Regions from separate parts of the Polaromonas sp. P3_C2 genome, predicted to be linked through region 2. Evidence: predicted binding sites of a transcription regulator. Region 2 holds the regulator's gene; each other region holds the start of a gene.
What was found. The regulator sigma-54, encoded in region 2, starts transcription at its own class of promoters, with help from an activator protein. The targets are predictions, from matches to a motif close to TGGCANGNAANCTGCTTT.

Region 1 (4,684 bases), on a different contig from region 2:
GTGATGGCCGGATTTCAAGCAAAATCCGCCGAAAACCCATACAGGACGTGCGCAAGAAGCTACTAAATCAATAGCAAACTGGCAGCACGCCGTCAGCGCGCAAATGCGTCAAAAGCGGTTTTCAGGATCAGCGCGCTGACCACGGCGATAAACACCCCGCGCACAAAACCAGCCCCATGTTTCAAGGCCAGGCGGGTGCCCAGCAGGCTGCCTGCTACGTTGGCCACGGCCATCGTGAGGGCGAAATGCCACCAGACATGGCCTTTATAGGCAAAGAGCGCCAGCGCCGCCAGGTTGGTGGCGGTGTTGAGCAGCTTGGCCGAAGCCGACGCGTTCAAAAAGTCATAACCCAGCCAGCGCACAAATAAAAATACAAAAAAGCTGCCGGTGCCCGGGCCGAAGAAGCCGTCGTAAAACCCCAAAACCAGCCCGATGCAGCAGGCCGCCGCGGTCTCGGCACGGCCGGTAAAGCGGGGCGTGTGGTGGCGGCCCAGCTCCTTCCTGGCCAGGGTGTAAAGCAGTACCGCCAGCAGCACAAAGGGCAGGGCCTTGCGCAAAAATCCCGGCGAGATGACGGTAACCAGCCAGGCGCCCGCCAGCGAGCCGGTAAACCCGGCGGTGGCCGCCGGCAGCAGTGCCGTCCAGCGAAGCTCCACGCGGCGGGCATATTGGGCCGTGGCAACCGCGGTGCCCCAGACCGAGGCCCCCTTGTTCACCCCAAACAGGGTGGCAGGATGCGTGGTGGGGAAAACCGCAAAAAGGGCCGGCACCAGGATCAGCCCGCCGCCCCCGACGATAGAGTCCACAAAACCGGCGAGCAGGGAGGCCAACGAGACGATGAATAATTCCATGGCCCGGATTGTCCCATCGCATTGAACAGACTCATTGCTATCAAATAGATAGCTGTTGGCGCAAGACAGTCAATGGTTGCAAAGGTTTTTGAGGGTTTTACCCATCACGGCGGAGGCATAAAAAAAGCGCTGGGGTTGCCAGCGCTTTTTGCAAATCTGCATCTCTTGTGGAATGCCGCTTTGCTTGTGTACTTCTTAATGACTCTCTCGTGTCTCCTCGGCTCCTCGCGTTGCGAGCAGCAAGGCTCGTCAGCAAGTCATCCAATATAGCGGGCGCACTGTCCCAGTGCATTGGGGGTTTCCCGGCCCCGGGCTTTGGGCGGCCGCTGGTTCTGTGGATGTTTTTGGGGCACCACGCCAATCGTTTGCGCACTTTTGCAGTACATATTTTCCGTCGCAGTCCCATCACACGAGCTACTGCGGTATTGGCACGACTTATGCCTGTTGTTACCAATTGTTGGTTGATTGAACAGGCGGGCACCGTATGCATATGAACAGATTTCTGGCCTTGAGTATGTCTTTATGCTTGGGCCTGGCATGCCAGCAAGCCCTGGCACAGACCACGGCTCCCCCGGCAGTGGCGCCGCCAGCAGCCACTGCCAGTGCTCCGGAAGTCGCACCGTCCCCCGCACCGGCCACGGTTCCTGCGCCTCCTGTCGCCCCGGTGGCTGCCGCCTCAGCGCCCCTTCCTGTGCCTCCTGCGGCTGCCCCGGCACCGCTGACGCAGCCAGGACTGGTCGGTGTGGAGACCCTCAATGGTGCCGACACCGCATGGATGATGACCTCCACCGCACTGGTATTGCTCATGACCCTGCCCGGCATCGCCCTTTTCTACGGCGGCATGGTGCGCAGGAAAAGCGTGCTCAATGTCATGGCCTGCGTCGTCGCTATCTGTGCCGTTGTCAGCCTGCTCTGGTTTGCGGTGGGGTACTCCATCGCCTTCACGCCCGGCAAAGGTGCGCTTGGGCACTATCTGGGTGGTCCCGAGCGGCTCTGGTTCACCGGGCTGGACTACGTGAAGGATGCGCAGAAGGTGGCCGTGAGCCATATCGCGCCCAACATTCCCGAGTCGGTCTACGCCATGTTCCAGCTGACCTTCGCCATCATCACGGCCGCGCTGGTGGTCGGATCGTTTGTGGAACGCATGCGGTTTTCCGCGATGCTGGTGTTCATGTCGCTGTGGACCGTCGTCGTTTACGCACCCATTGCCCACTGGGTCTGGGAGCCCAATGGCTGGCTGGCGCGCATGGGCGCGCTGGACTTTGCCGGCGGCTCGGTCGTGCACATCAATGCCGGCATTGCCGGGCTGGTCTGTGCCTACGCGCTCGGGCCACGCCACGGCTACGGCCGTGAACCGTTTACGCCTTTCAACCTGGGCCTGACCATGGCCGGTGCCGGCATGCTGTGGGTCGGCTGGTTTGGCTTTAACGCCGGCTCCGCCGTGGCCTCCGACGGCCGGGCCGGCCTGGCGATGGCCGTCACGCACATCGCGGCGGCCGCGGGCGCTCTCTCGTGGATGGCGGCCGAATGGATTGTTCGCGGGCGTCCTTCCCTGCTGGGACTGTGCTCGGGCCTGGTCGCCGGGCTGGTCGCCATCACGCCGGCGGCGGGCTTTGTCTCGCCGCGCGCGGCCCTGGTGTTTGGCCTGGTGGCCGGCGTGGCCTGCTACTGGGGCGCTACGGGCCTCAAGCGCCTGCTCAACGCCGACGATTCACTGGACGTGTTCGGCGTGCACGGCGTGGGCGGCATTGTGGGTTCGCTGCTGACCGGCATTTTTGCCAGCAAGGCCATCTCCGGTGTCGAGGGCAGTCTGATGACCCAGGCGATCGGCGCAGGCGCCGTCATGCTCTACAGCCTGTTCATGACGGCGCTGGCCTTGTGGGTCACCTCGCTGATCGTCAGCCTGCGCGTCAGCGAAGCCGCCGAGAGCGACGGCCTGGACATCACCCAGCACGCCGAGCGGTTGGGCACGTAACTGACAAACAACGGACTCCACTTTCAAGGATTGCGCACCATGCCCTCCAGTGAAAAAATTGCCGTTGCGGCCCACCTGCATGTGCTGTTGCGCCGCAAAACCGGCCGCGTGACCGACACCGAGTGGATGGCCGGTAACCAGGAATACGCCGCCGAAATAGCGCGTTTTGCGCGGGAAAAAGCCGCCGAGGATGGCCACGTGGACCTGGCGGTGTGGGCCGACCGGCTTGAAGAAATCATGGCCACCCCCGAGCCCAAGGCACGCGTGCCGCTGGTGCAGTTGGTGTCCGAGGTGGTGAAGGAGCGCAGCCAGCCGGTGCTTGCCCCGGCGCCTGTGCCCGACCGCCAGAGCGCCCGGTCTATCGATACCGAGGAAGAGGTCTATCCTGAATCAGGTTTTATCGAGTCGACATTCGGTGCCATTTTCGGCGAGGGCGAGTCGCCGCGAGAGCGCCGCCAGCGCGACCCGAACGCGCCGCGCTATGTGAAGGGCCTGCGATAACTTGTAGCCCCCTGTCTCGGCTCACTGCGTGTAGCCGGAACCCCCCTCAGGGTGGCAACACCTGCAGCCCGGCAAAGCCGGTTCTGCGGTGTTATTGCCCCGAACGCGCCGCGCTTCGTGAAGAGCTTGCGCTGAACGCTGCGGGGGTTTTCCCGCTTAATTACTTTGCCGGCGCGGCATGCGGCGCTGCGGCTTCCCGAACGCGGTTCAGGCTGTGCGCCAGCATGTTGCGGGTGCGAATGCGGATGTTGGCGCTGGCATCTTCAGCAAACGCGGCCACATAAGGGTGGCCTGCGTTGTCCGCCAGGATGCTGCGCCGCACCTGATCCAGGCCGGCATCGCAGGCCGCCAGTGCGGCATCGGCGAGCACAAACACGGACTGCTCCGGGTTGTCTTTCAGCGACTGCAAGGCGCTCTGGGCACAGCGCTGGTAGTCGTTGATGGCCGTGGCCACCGGGGCGCGGGCAATCGACAGCGGGTCCTGGCTGGCGCGCGGCGCCGGGCTACAGGCAGACAGGGCAGTCAGCAGCATGGCGATCAGGAAGGTGGGCAGACTCTTCATGATTTCGGTCGGGCGGCGGTGGTCTGCGGCATCTTCCGATTGTGTCATCGGGGTGCAAATGCAAGCGGGCGCCCACCATGTCATGAGGGTGGTGGAAAAAGTTGACAGGGGTAAATTGCGCTAGCCAGCGCCGGACACACGCAGTAGCATGCGTGAGCTTTATATAAGGAGAGGCTTATGCTGAGGAGATGGATGTTAGGGACCCTGGTGTTGGGGTTCAGCCAGTTTTGTATGGGCACTGCCAATGCCCAGGCGCAGGCCCAGCAACTGATACTGGGCATCAGCGAAGGCACTTCGGGTGGCCTCGACCACGCCCAGGTGATTGCCAAATACCAGGGGCTGGCCGAGGTGATCGGCAAAGCCATGAAGGCCAAGGTCAGCGTGGTGTTTGCGCGCGAATTCAAGCAGCTGGAAGAAGGCATGCAGACCGGCCGCTTCGACCTGGTGATGGCACGCCCGAGCGACTACCCGGCGCGCGGCATGCGCGACTACGGCTACAGCTATATCGCCAGCACCAAGCCCGACGGGCAGTGCTTCATCATTGCGCCCAAGGGTTCGGCCCTCAAGACCATCGACGACGTCAAGGGCAAGCGGATTGCCTTGCCCGAGCAGATTGCCTATATGTCCCGCTTCTGTGCCGCAGAGCTCAGGGACAAAGGCATCCTGGTCGACAAGGAAAACGTGCAGTTCGTGCGCGAACAAGCTGCCGTCGGGTTCTACCTGGACAACAAGTTTGCCGATGTGGGCGGTGTCGCTTCCTACTCGGGCATCGGCAAAAAATGGGAAAAAGACGGC
Region 2 (4,684 bases):
TCACCAGCATCACGCCCGAAGGCGCGGGCGGCATGCGCTGCAGGGCGTCYCCGCCGCGGAATTCCACCGCATTGGCCACACCGGCACGCTCGGCATTGCGTTCGGCAAAGTCGACCATGCGGAAAGACACGTCGCTGCCGAACACCGGCGCTGTAGGTTCGGTGATGGCGGCTTCGGCCTGGTCGAGCAGGCCGTCCCAGACATGGCCCTGGAAGGGCAGGTATTTCTGAAAGGCAAAACGGCGGTTGATGCCGGGCGCAATGTTGCAGGCGATTTGCGCGGCTTCAATCGCGATGGTGCCCGAGCCGCAGCAGGGGTCATAGAGCGGCACGCCTTCTTTACAGAGCTGATCCCATCCGCTGGCGGCAATCATGGCGGCGGCCAGGGTTTCCTTCAGCGGGGCATCACCCTTGTCTTCGCGCCAGCCGCGCTTGAAGAGCGGCTCGCCCGAGGTGTCGATGTAGACCGTGACGGTGTCCGTCGTCAGGTGCACGTAGACGCGCACGTCGGGCCAGCGCGTGTCGACGCTGGGCCGCACGTCGTCGAACTTGGCGCGAAAGCGGTCGGCGATCGCGTCCTTGATCTTCAGCGCCGCGAAGTTCAGGCTTTGCAGCGGGCTGTGCTGGGCCGTGATCTCGACCTTGAAGGTCTGCTTGGGCGTGAACCAGATTTCCCAGGCCACGTTGGCAGCTGCGTTGTAGAGGTCTTGTTCGCTGCGGTACTGGTTGTGCTGCAGCTCGATCAGCACGCGCTGCGCCAGCCGGCTGTGCAGGTTGAGCTGCAACGCGTCGCGCCACGAAGCCTGCAGCTGCACGCCGGCGCGCCAGGCTTTGCCGTCGATCCCGGTGACACGCTTGACCTCGGTGGCCAGCAGGGTTTCGACGCCTGCGGCGCACGGTAAAAAGAGTTGGAGTTGATTCATGACTGACTTTGAGGGGCGGGGCAGCGCGGCCTGATTGGGCGGCTAGAGTGATTTGCGCAGGTTGGCGGGCGCGATGCGGAGCGCCTCGCGGTACTTGGCCACGGTGCGGCGGGCGCATTCAATGCCCTGCTCCTTGAGCATTTCGGAAATCTGGTTGTCGCTGAGCGGCTTCTTGAGGCTTTCTGACGAGACAAATTGTTTGATGAGCGCGCGCACCGCTGTGCTGGAAGCATTGCCGCCGGTTTCGGTGCCGAGTGCGGAACCGAAGAAATACTTGAGCTCGAAAGTACCGAAAGGGGTGCCCATGTACTTGGCCGTGGTCACGCGGGAGATGGTGGACTCATGCAGGCCCAGTTCATCGGCGATTTCGCGCAGCACCAGCGGCCGCATGGCGAGTTCGCCGTGCGTGAAGAAGTTTTTCTGCCGTTCCACAATCGCGCTGCTTACGCGCAGGATGGTGTCAAAGCGCTGCTGGATGTTCTTGATGAACCAGCGGGCCTCCTGCAGGCGCTGCTGCAGCGCCTGGCCGCCCTGGCCTTTGTGCTGCTTGAGGGCATTGGCATAAATGTCGTGCACGCGAAGGCGCGGCATGACGTCGCCATTGAGCGAAACCTTGAAGCCCCGGCCCGATTTGATGACGATGACGTCGGGCACGATCAGGTTGCGCTCCACGTTCACAAAGCGGCGCCCGGGCTTGGGGTCGAGCCGGCCAATCACCGTGATGGCGCCCTTGATGGCGGCTTCGGTGAACCCACACAGGTGCGACAGGCGCTTGACATCGCGCTTGGCCAGCAGCTCCATGGGTTGCTTGCACATGGCAATGGCTGCGCGGGTTTCTTCGCAGTCCTTGCAGTCCAGCAGTTGCAGGCTCAGGCATTCCGCCAGGTTGCGCGCACCGACACCGGCAGGCTCCATGTGGTGCAGCAGCTTGAGCGCCATCGCAAAACGCTGCTCCAGCTCTTCCGCCTGCGCCATGTCATCTCTTGCAAGACCGGCCGCGAGCGACGCCAGGCTGTCTTCAAGGTAGCCGTCGTCGTTGAGCGATTCAATGAGGAAGTGCAGCGCGGCGCGATCTTCCTCCGACAGGCGCAAGCTCAGCGATTGCCGGTGCAGGTGGTCCTGCAGCGACTCATGGCTGCCCGTGAGGTCGGAGGCCTCGGCTTCGCTCTCTTCATTGTTGTTCTTGCGCGCCGGTGCGTCGCTTCCCCACTCGCTGTCGTCGGGCGTGGTTTCTACCGTGCCATCGCCTTCCCAGCTTTCCTCGAGCTTGGGCTCCGCACTGACTTCTGCGTCATTCGGGGCTGTAGCGCCAGTCTCGTCTGCGCCGCCAGCTATCGAATCCGTAGCAGATTCAAACTCGCGGCTGTCCTGGCTTACCGGCGTGTTGATGTGCTCCAGCCCAAACTCTTCGCGCACCGCCGTCTCTTCCGACACTTCCAGAAACGGGTTTTCGTCGAGCATCTGCTCGACCTCCTGGCTCAACTCAAGCGTCGACAGCTGCAACAGCCGGATCGACTGCTGCAGCTGGGGCGTCAGCGCAAGATGCTGCGAGACGCGGAGTGACAGGCCTTGTTTCACTGGATTTTCAAATGTGCGGAAAGATAAAACGACATGTCTTCGGCCAGCAGGGGCCGCGGAACTGGCTTCGCCAGGCCGCAGGCGCCGTCCCCAGAGGGGGAGAGGGAGCTACACGAAGTGAGCGACAACAGGGGGGAACCATCTTCACATCTTGAAGTGTTCGCCGAGATAGACTCTTCGTACATCGGCGTTGTTCACGATCTCGGACGGTGTGCCTTGCGCCAGCACATGGCCGTCGCTGATGATGTAGGCGTGGTCGCAAATGCCCAGTGTTTCACGCACGTTGTGGTCGGTGATCAGCACGCCGATGCCGCGCGATTTGAGGAAACCGATGATGCGCTGGATTTCGATCACGGCAATGGGGTCGATACCGGCAAAGGGCTCATCCAGCAGGATGAAGCGCGGCTGGGTTGCCAGCGCCCGCGCGATTTCGACCCGGCGGCGCTCGCCGCCCGAGAGCGCCGGTGCCGGTGAGTTGCGCAAATGATCTACCCGCAAATCCTGCAGCAGCGCGTCGAGCCGCGACTCGATGTCTGCGCGCCCCAGCGGCTTTCCGGTTTTGTCGAGCTGCAGCTCCAGCACGGCACGCACGTTTTCTTCGACCGTGAGCTTGCGGAAAATCGACGCTTCCTGCGGCAGGTAGCTCAGGCCCAGGCGGGCACGCAGGTGAATCGGCATGTGCTCGACCGACTCGCCGTCGATGGAAATTTCGCCTGCATCGGCGCGCACCAGGCCCACGATCATGTAGAACGAGGTCGTTTTGCCCGCGCCGTTGGGGCCCAGCAGGCCCACGACTTCGCCTTTTTGCACGGACAGCGAAACGTCCTGCACCACCTTGCGGCTGCCGTACGATTTTTGCAGACCTTGCGCAACAAGGCGGCTGGGGGTCAGGGCAGGAGCGGCCGGGGCCGCTGAAGTGTCAGTCACCACATCCATCTGTGCAGGTCTTTCTAGTTCTTTTCATTGCCCAGCGTCGTGCTGGGGCGCAGAACCGGGGCTGGGCCTGCGGGCGGCGCCGCGACGGGGGCCGAGGCTGTCGCGCGGGGTGACAGCATGGCGCGAACCCGTCCTGTGGGGTTGCTGGCCGTACGATTTTGCGCGCCCCCATCCACGGTGAAGACGTCGGTGTTGTTGTCGTAAACAATCAGGCTGCCGGTGGTTTCGTCCACCAGGGTGGCGCCGTTGTAGCGGCGCACCACCGCCCGCTTGATGAACTTCACCAGGTCTGCACGGCTGTCATATTCAATGCGTTCGCCTTCGCCTTCGATGTATTCGTCTACGCCGTCACGCTTTTTCCGGTAAAACGCCAGCTTGCCGGGCGCCGCGATGGACACCGCCTGCTGGTAGCCTTCGGGATCCTGCATGACGTCAACGCGCTCGCCGCGCACGATGGTCGTGCCCTTGGTGATCACCACATTGCCGGTAAAAACACTGGTTTGCTTCAGGTCGTCATAACGCAGGGCATCTGCCTCCGCATTCATGGGCTTGTCCCGGTCGGCTTTTTCGGCGCTGGCCGGGAAAGCCACCCCCAGCACCAGGATGACCGGCAGGATGAACGAAAAAATGGGGTGTTTCATAAGGCACGAATCTTGCTGCTTGGTGTTGGGCCATTGTAGCCATGCCAGCTCCGGGAATGGCTTGCACGGGGAATATTAGGGGCATAAAAAAACCCGCCGGAAATCGGGCGGGTTTTGTGAGCCAGTGTTTGGCGCGGCGCACGGCCGCAGGCGCTTTCTTTATTTGGCCTTGCGGGATTGCGCGATCAGGTGATCTGTGACCTGCAGCGCGCGGGTCATGGTTTGGGTCTGGTCCGACGAGGTGTAATAACGCCCCGCGATACCCAGCGACGGCACGCCGGCCACTTTGTAGCTATCCTGCAGCTGTGTGGCCTTGCGCGCCTTGGAGGCGACCGAAAAGGAGTTGTAGAACTCAACGAATTTGGCCTTGTTGAGGCCCTGCTTTTCAGCCCATGCAGCTATCAGTTCGGGCGTGTTGAGCGGTTGTTTTTCCACGTGGATCGTAGCAAACACCTTCTTGTGAAGTTCCTCAATTTTGCCCATGGCCTCAAGCACGTAATACAGGCGCTGCTGAGGTTCGAAATCGGGGCGGAAGGACACTGGAACACGCCGCACGGACACGTCCTTGGGGATCTGCTTCATCCAGGCTTCGAATTGCGGCTCGAAG
Region 3 (4,684 bases), on a different contig from region 2:
CCAGCACGGTCTTGGCCAGCGTCACGTTCTGGATGCCGGGGCCGGAGCCGACGCGCTTGCCTTTGAGGTCGGCCATCACCTTGGCCGGACTGGCCGCCGGCACGATCACCTCGTCGAGCACATTCTTCACGTTGCTGGGGTTGGAGCAGAAGATCTTGAAGGTGCCGGGCTGGGCGATCTCGCCGATGGCGATGTTGGCCGAGCCGGTGCCGTTGGCGGTGCCATCGGCGCGGCCCGAGAGCACCGCCTCCATCACCTGCTGCGCACCGGCGAATTTGAGCGGCTCCACGTCAAGGCCGGTCTCTTTGAAGTAGCCCAGCTCGATGGCTGAGTAGAACGGCAGGCCGGCGGCGATGGGCCAGTAGCCGATGCGTATCTTGGGACCGCCCTGCGCATGCAGGAAGGCGGGCATGCCCAGCAAGCCCAGTGTGGCGCCGGCGGCCGTGGCCTTGAGCAGCGAGCGGCGTGCCGGGCCGTGGGGGGCGGATGACGGTGTGGGAACGGGCTTCATGAAATGCTCCTGCTGGTGATGGATAAGTGGTGAAGGAATGGGTTGATGAAGAGGACGAAAAGCTTTCACGCCTGCGCGACTGGCTTCGGTGAGTCGAGGTAAGCGCGCCAGCCGCCCAGGTGTGTGATGTCTTGTGCACCTTGCAGGGCATGCGCCTCGCAGAGGAAGCCCTGGACGCTGCCGCCGCCCTCCAGCGCCAGCGTGCCTATGCCCAAGGGCGCGGGGATCAGCGCAACGAAAGAGCCGTAGTGCTGCACCGGCATTTCCCAGATTTCCAGCGCGATGCCTGCACCTTCATTGGCCGCCACACGCAGCAGCCCCGGCTTGGGCGGCACCGTGCCCGGCAGGGCGTAAAAGCGGTAGTCTGGCGCGGTGCGTGCCGGGCCCACCAGCGTGGCGCCGCGCGAGGTCAGCTGGCTGTTCAGCGGCATGCCCGAAAGATGAGCGCCCACCACGGCCAGCCTGACCGTGGCCGCCGGCTGGATGCCTGGCAACGCTGCGGGTGCGGGCAGCGCTTCGTTCAATGCGCCCAGCGGCAAACCAGTGGCATGGTGATAGCGCTGCCCCAACTCAGCCAGTTGCCAGTCGCTGCCCGCCAGCCCCACCAGCGTGATGCCGAAAGGCAGGCCGTCAGGACGCAGGCTGCTGGGCACGGAAAGGGCCGCGTAGTCCAGCAGGTTGACGAAGTTGGTGTAGGTGCCCAGGTGGCGGTTCAGCGTGACGGGGTCGCGCTGCATGGCCTGCAGCGTGTAGTGTGTGGGCGCGGTCGGCAGCAACAGCACATCAATGTCACGCCACATTGCGCCCGCCTGCTGGCCCAGCGCGCGTAACTTTGTTTGGGCTGCATACAGGTCGGCAGCGCTGTATTGTTTGCCCGCGCCGATGATGCTGCGCACCGGCTCGATCACCGCTTCTTCATGCGCGTCAAAAAAATCGCGCACGGCGGTGTAGCGTTCAGCCACCAGCGCGCTTTCATAGAGCAGCGCGGCCGCCTCGGCCAGCGGCGCGAAATTGATGGGCACCGGCACGCCGCCCAGGGCCTGCATGCGGGTGACAGCTTCGCCAAAAGCCTGCTCGGCCAGCGCGTCGCCGCAGAAGCCCAGTGTTGAAGGCACACCGAAACGAAAGCCTGCGGGCAAGGCGGTGTCGGCCATCGCCAGCACGCGCGAGTAGGGATCCAGCGGGTCGTAGCCCATGGCCGCTTCGAGCACGCGGRCGGCCGTGGCCACGGTGCGCGCGAAGATGGAGACGCAGTCCACGCTCTGCGCGGCCGGCACCACGCCGCGTGCGCTGACAAGGCCTTTGGAGGGTTTCAGGCCCACGATGTTGTTCAGGCCCGCCGGCACGCGCCCGGAACCCGCCGTGTCGGTGCCCAGCGCGAAATCCGCCTGCCCGGTCGCCACCACGTAGGCGGAGCCGGAACTCGACCCTCCTGATATATATGCCGGGTTGATCGCGTTGGGAACGGCGCCGTAGGGGGAGCGTGTGCCGTTGAGGCCGCAGGCGAACTGGTCCATGTTGGTCTTGCCAAGCAGTTGCGCACCCGCATCGAGCAGCTTTTGCACCACGGCGGCGTGCGCCGTCGGCGTGTAGGCGAAAGCGGGGCAGGCGGCGGTGGTCGGCAGGCCCGCTACATCAATGTTGTCTTTGGCCGCAAATGAGAGCCCGGCCAGCGCGCCGCCGCGGCCGGTCGGGAAAGACGATGTCCTGGTAATCCAGGCCTCGGGAGCCCTGCCGGCGTCCGTGCCTGCAGATGCCATCACCTGCTCAGGTGCAGCGAGCGATTGAGGAGAGTTCGGCGATGAAGAGATGTGCACCAATTGAAAGCATCCATACTTGTGTACAAGATGAGATGCAAGAGCTGTGCCAATCCGTAGAGCCGTCCCGAGCACTGCCGATGACGAAAAGTACTTTGATGTCTGCTTGTCATCCAATTAGGCGCATGAATGTCATGGATAAAGCGATTCTTGGGTAATTAATCGCGCTCGATGTATCAAATACAGTAGAGGCTTATGGAAAAGTCTCGCTCCAACCCACAGCCCAAGCTTCGTGCCGTGTTGTTTGATGCCTACGGCACGCTGTTTGACGTGTACAGCGTGGGCTTGCTGGCGGAGCAATTGTTTCCGGGCAAAGGCGAAGCGCTGGGCGTGCTGTGGCGCGACAAGCAGATTGAGTACACGCGCCTGGTGACCATCAGCAATAGCGGCTCGCATTACCGGCCCTTCTGGGACCTCACGCGCGCAGGCCTGCGTTATGCGTGCAAACRCCTGGGGCTGGATTTGAATGCCGCCCGTGAGGAGCAGCTCATGAACCAGTACCGCCACCTGTCGGCGTTTCCGGAAAACCGCGAGGTGCTGCAGGCGCTGAAGGCGCGTGGCATCACCACCGGCATCCTGTCCAACGGCGATCCCTCCATGCTGGATGTGGCCGTCAAGTCGGCAGGGCTTGAAGGCCTGCTGGACCACATCATCAGCGTGGACAGCATTCGCAAATACAAGACCGCTCCCGAAGCCTATGCGCTCGGGCTGAAAGCCACCGGGCTGGAGGCGAAACAGATCGCCTTCGTGAGCTGCAACAGCTGGGACGCGCTGGCGGCTACCTGGTATGGCTACCAGACGCTGTGGGTCAACCGTTACCAGTTGCCGTTTGAAGAGCTGGGCACGCAGCCCCTGTACACCGGCAGCAGCCTGCGCGAAGTGCTCTCGCTGCCGCTGCACTGATTTCGCAGGCTCGTTCTATTTTTTGTCTTTTAGTTTTTTTGATTCTTCTGATGCTTTTGAGAAAAGGGACCGCACCATGAACACTACAACCAACACACGCACCTCCAGCCACCGCCTGCAGGTCGCCACCGGGCTTTACCGTTTCATCGAAGACGAGGTGTTGCCCGGCACCGGTGTGGCCAGCGGCGCTTTCTGGAAGGGCTTTGATGCCATCGTGGCCGATCTGGCGCCCAAGAACCTCTCCTTGCTGGCAGAGCGCGACCGCCTGCAGTGCGAGATGGACGCCTGGCACAAGGCCAACCCCGGCCCCATCGCAGACATGAAGGCTTACCGCGCCTTCCTCGAAAAAACCGGCTACCTCGTGCCTTCGCCGAAGAAGGTCACCATCACCACCGCCAACGTGGACGCTGAACTCGCCAAACAGGCCGGCCCGCAACTTGTGGTGCCCATCCTGAACGCGCGCTATGCGCTTAATGCCGCCAACGCGCGCTGGGGCAGCCTTTATGACGCGCTCTATGGCACCGACGCCCTTTCCGAGGAAGACGGCGCCACCAAAGGCAAAGGCTACAACCCCGTGCGCGGCGCCAGGGTGATCGAATACGCGCGTTATGTGCTGGACCGCACCGCGCCGCTGAAAAAGGGCTCGCACATCGATTCGACCACCTATGCGGTCAAGGGCGGCAAGCTCGTCGTCACGCTAAAAGGCGGCAAGACAACGGCGCTGGAAGATGCGAGCCAGTTCATCGGCTACCAGGGCAAGGCCTCCGCGCCGTCGTCGGTGCTGCTGCAGCACAACGGCCTGCACATCGACGTCCGCATTGACCGCGGCACGCCCATCGGCAAGACGGATCCGGCCGGCGTGAGCGACCTGGTGATAGAGGCTGCGCTGTCGACCATCATGGACCTGGAAGACTCGGTGGCCGTGGTGGACGCCGACGACAAGGTGCTGGCCTATCGCAACTGGCTGGGCATCTTGCAGGGTACGCTGACTGAAAGCGTGACCAAGGACGGCAAGACCTTCACCCGCGGCCTGAACCCGGACCGTGAATACACCTCACCGAAAGGACCCAGGGGTAAAGCAGTGGTACTGCATGGCCGTTCGCTGATGTTCGTGCGCAATGTGGGCCACCTGATGACCAACCCGGCCGTGCTGTACACCGCCGCGGATGGCAGCACGAAGGAAATTCCGGAAGGCATCCTGGACGCCATGGTCACGACCACGATCGCCATCCACGACCTCAAGCGCAAGGGCAAGGCCGGCATCAGGAACTCGCGCAAGGGCTCGGTCTACATCGTCAAGCCCAAGATGCACGGCCCCGCTGAAGTGGCATTCGCCGCCGAACTCTTCAGCCGCGTCGAAAAGATGCTCGGCCTGCCGGGCAGCACGGTCAAGCTCGGCATCATGGACGAAGAGCGCCGCACCAGCGTCAACCTCAAGGCCTGCATCGCCGCC

Region 1: the regulator sigma-54 is predicted to act here: its motif matches at 1,278-1,295, upstream of AC1DWI_RS00735 (ammonium transporter).
Region 3: the regulator sigma-54 is predicted to act here: its motif matches at 2,363-2,380, upstream of atzF (allophanate hydrolase).

What each region holds. Positions count from the first base shown of each region.
Region 1 is NZ_JBFUGX010000006.1:16,396-21,079, reverse strand. It holds gene AC1DWI_RS00740 (sulfite exporter TauE/SafE family protein) at 93-851, opposite strand; gene AC1DWI_RS00735 (ammonium transporter) at 1,366-2,826, shown strand; gene AC1DWI_RS00730 (hypothetical protein) at 2,866-3,327, shown strand; gene AC1DWI_RS00725 (hypothetical protein) at 3,488-3,937, opposite strand; gene AC1DWI_RS00720 (phosphate/phosphite/phosphonate ABC transporter substrate-binding protein) at 4,121-4,684, shown strand, end outside.
Region 2 is NZ_JBFUGX010000003.1:7,791-12,474, forward strand. It holds gene AC1DWI_RS00370 (THUMP domain-containing class I SAM-dependent RNA methyltransferase) at 1-922, opposite strand, end outside; gene AC1DWI_RS00375 (RNA polymerase factor sigma-54) at 965-2,500, opposite strand; gene lptB (LPS export ABC transporter ATP-binding protein) at 2,645-3,436, opposite strand; gene lptA (lipopolysaccharide transport periplasmic protein LptA) at 3,451-4,077, opposite strand; gene AC1DWI_RS00390 (thiol:disulfide interchange protein DsbA/DsbL) at 4,237-4,684, opposite strand, start outside.
Region 3 is NZ_JBFUGX010000056.1:2,186-6,869, reverse strand. It holds gene AC1DWI_RS04360 (ABC transporter substrate-binding protein) at 1-511, opposite strand, end outside; gene atzF (allophanate hydrolase) at 577-2,271, opposite strand; gene AC1DWI_RS04350 (haloacid dehalogenase type II) at 2,524-3,231, shown strand; gene AC1DWI_RS04345 (malate synthase G) at 3,308-4,684, shown strand, end outside.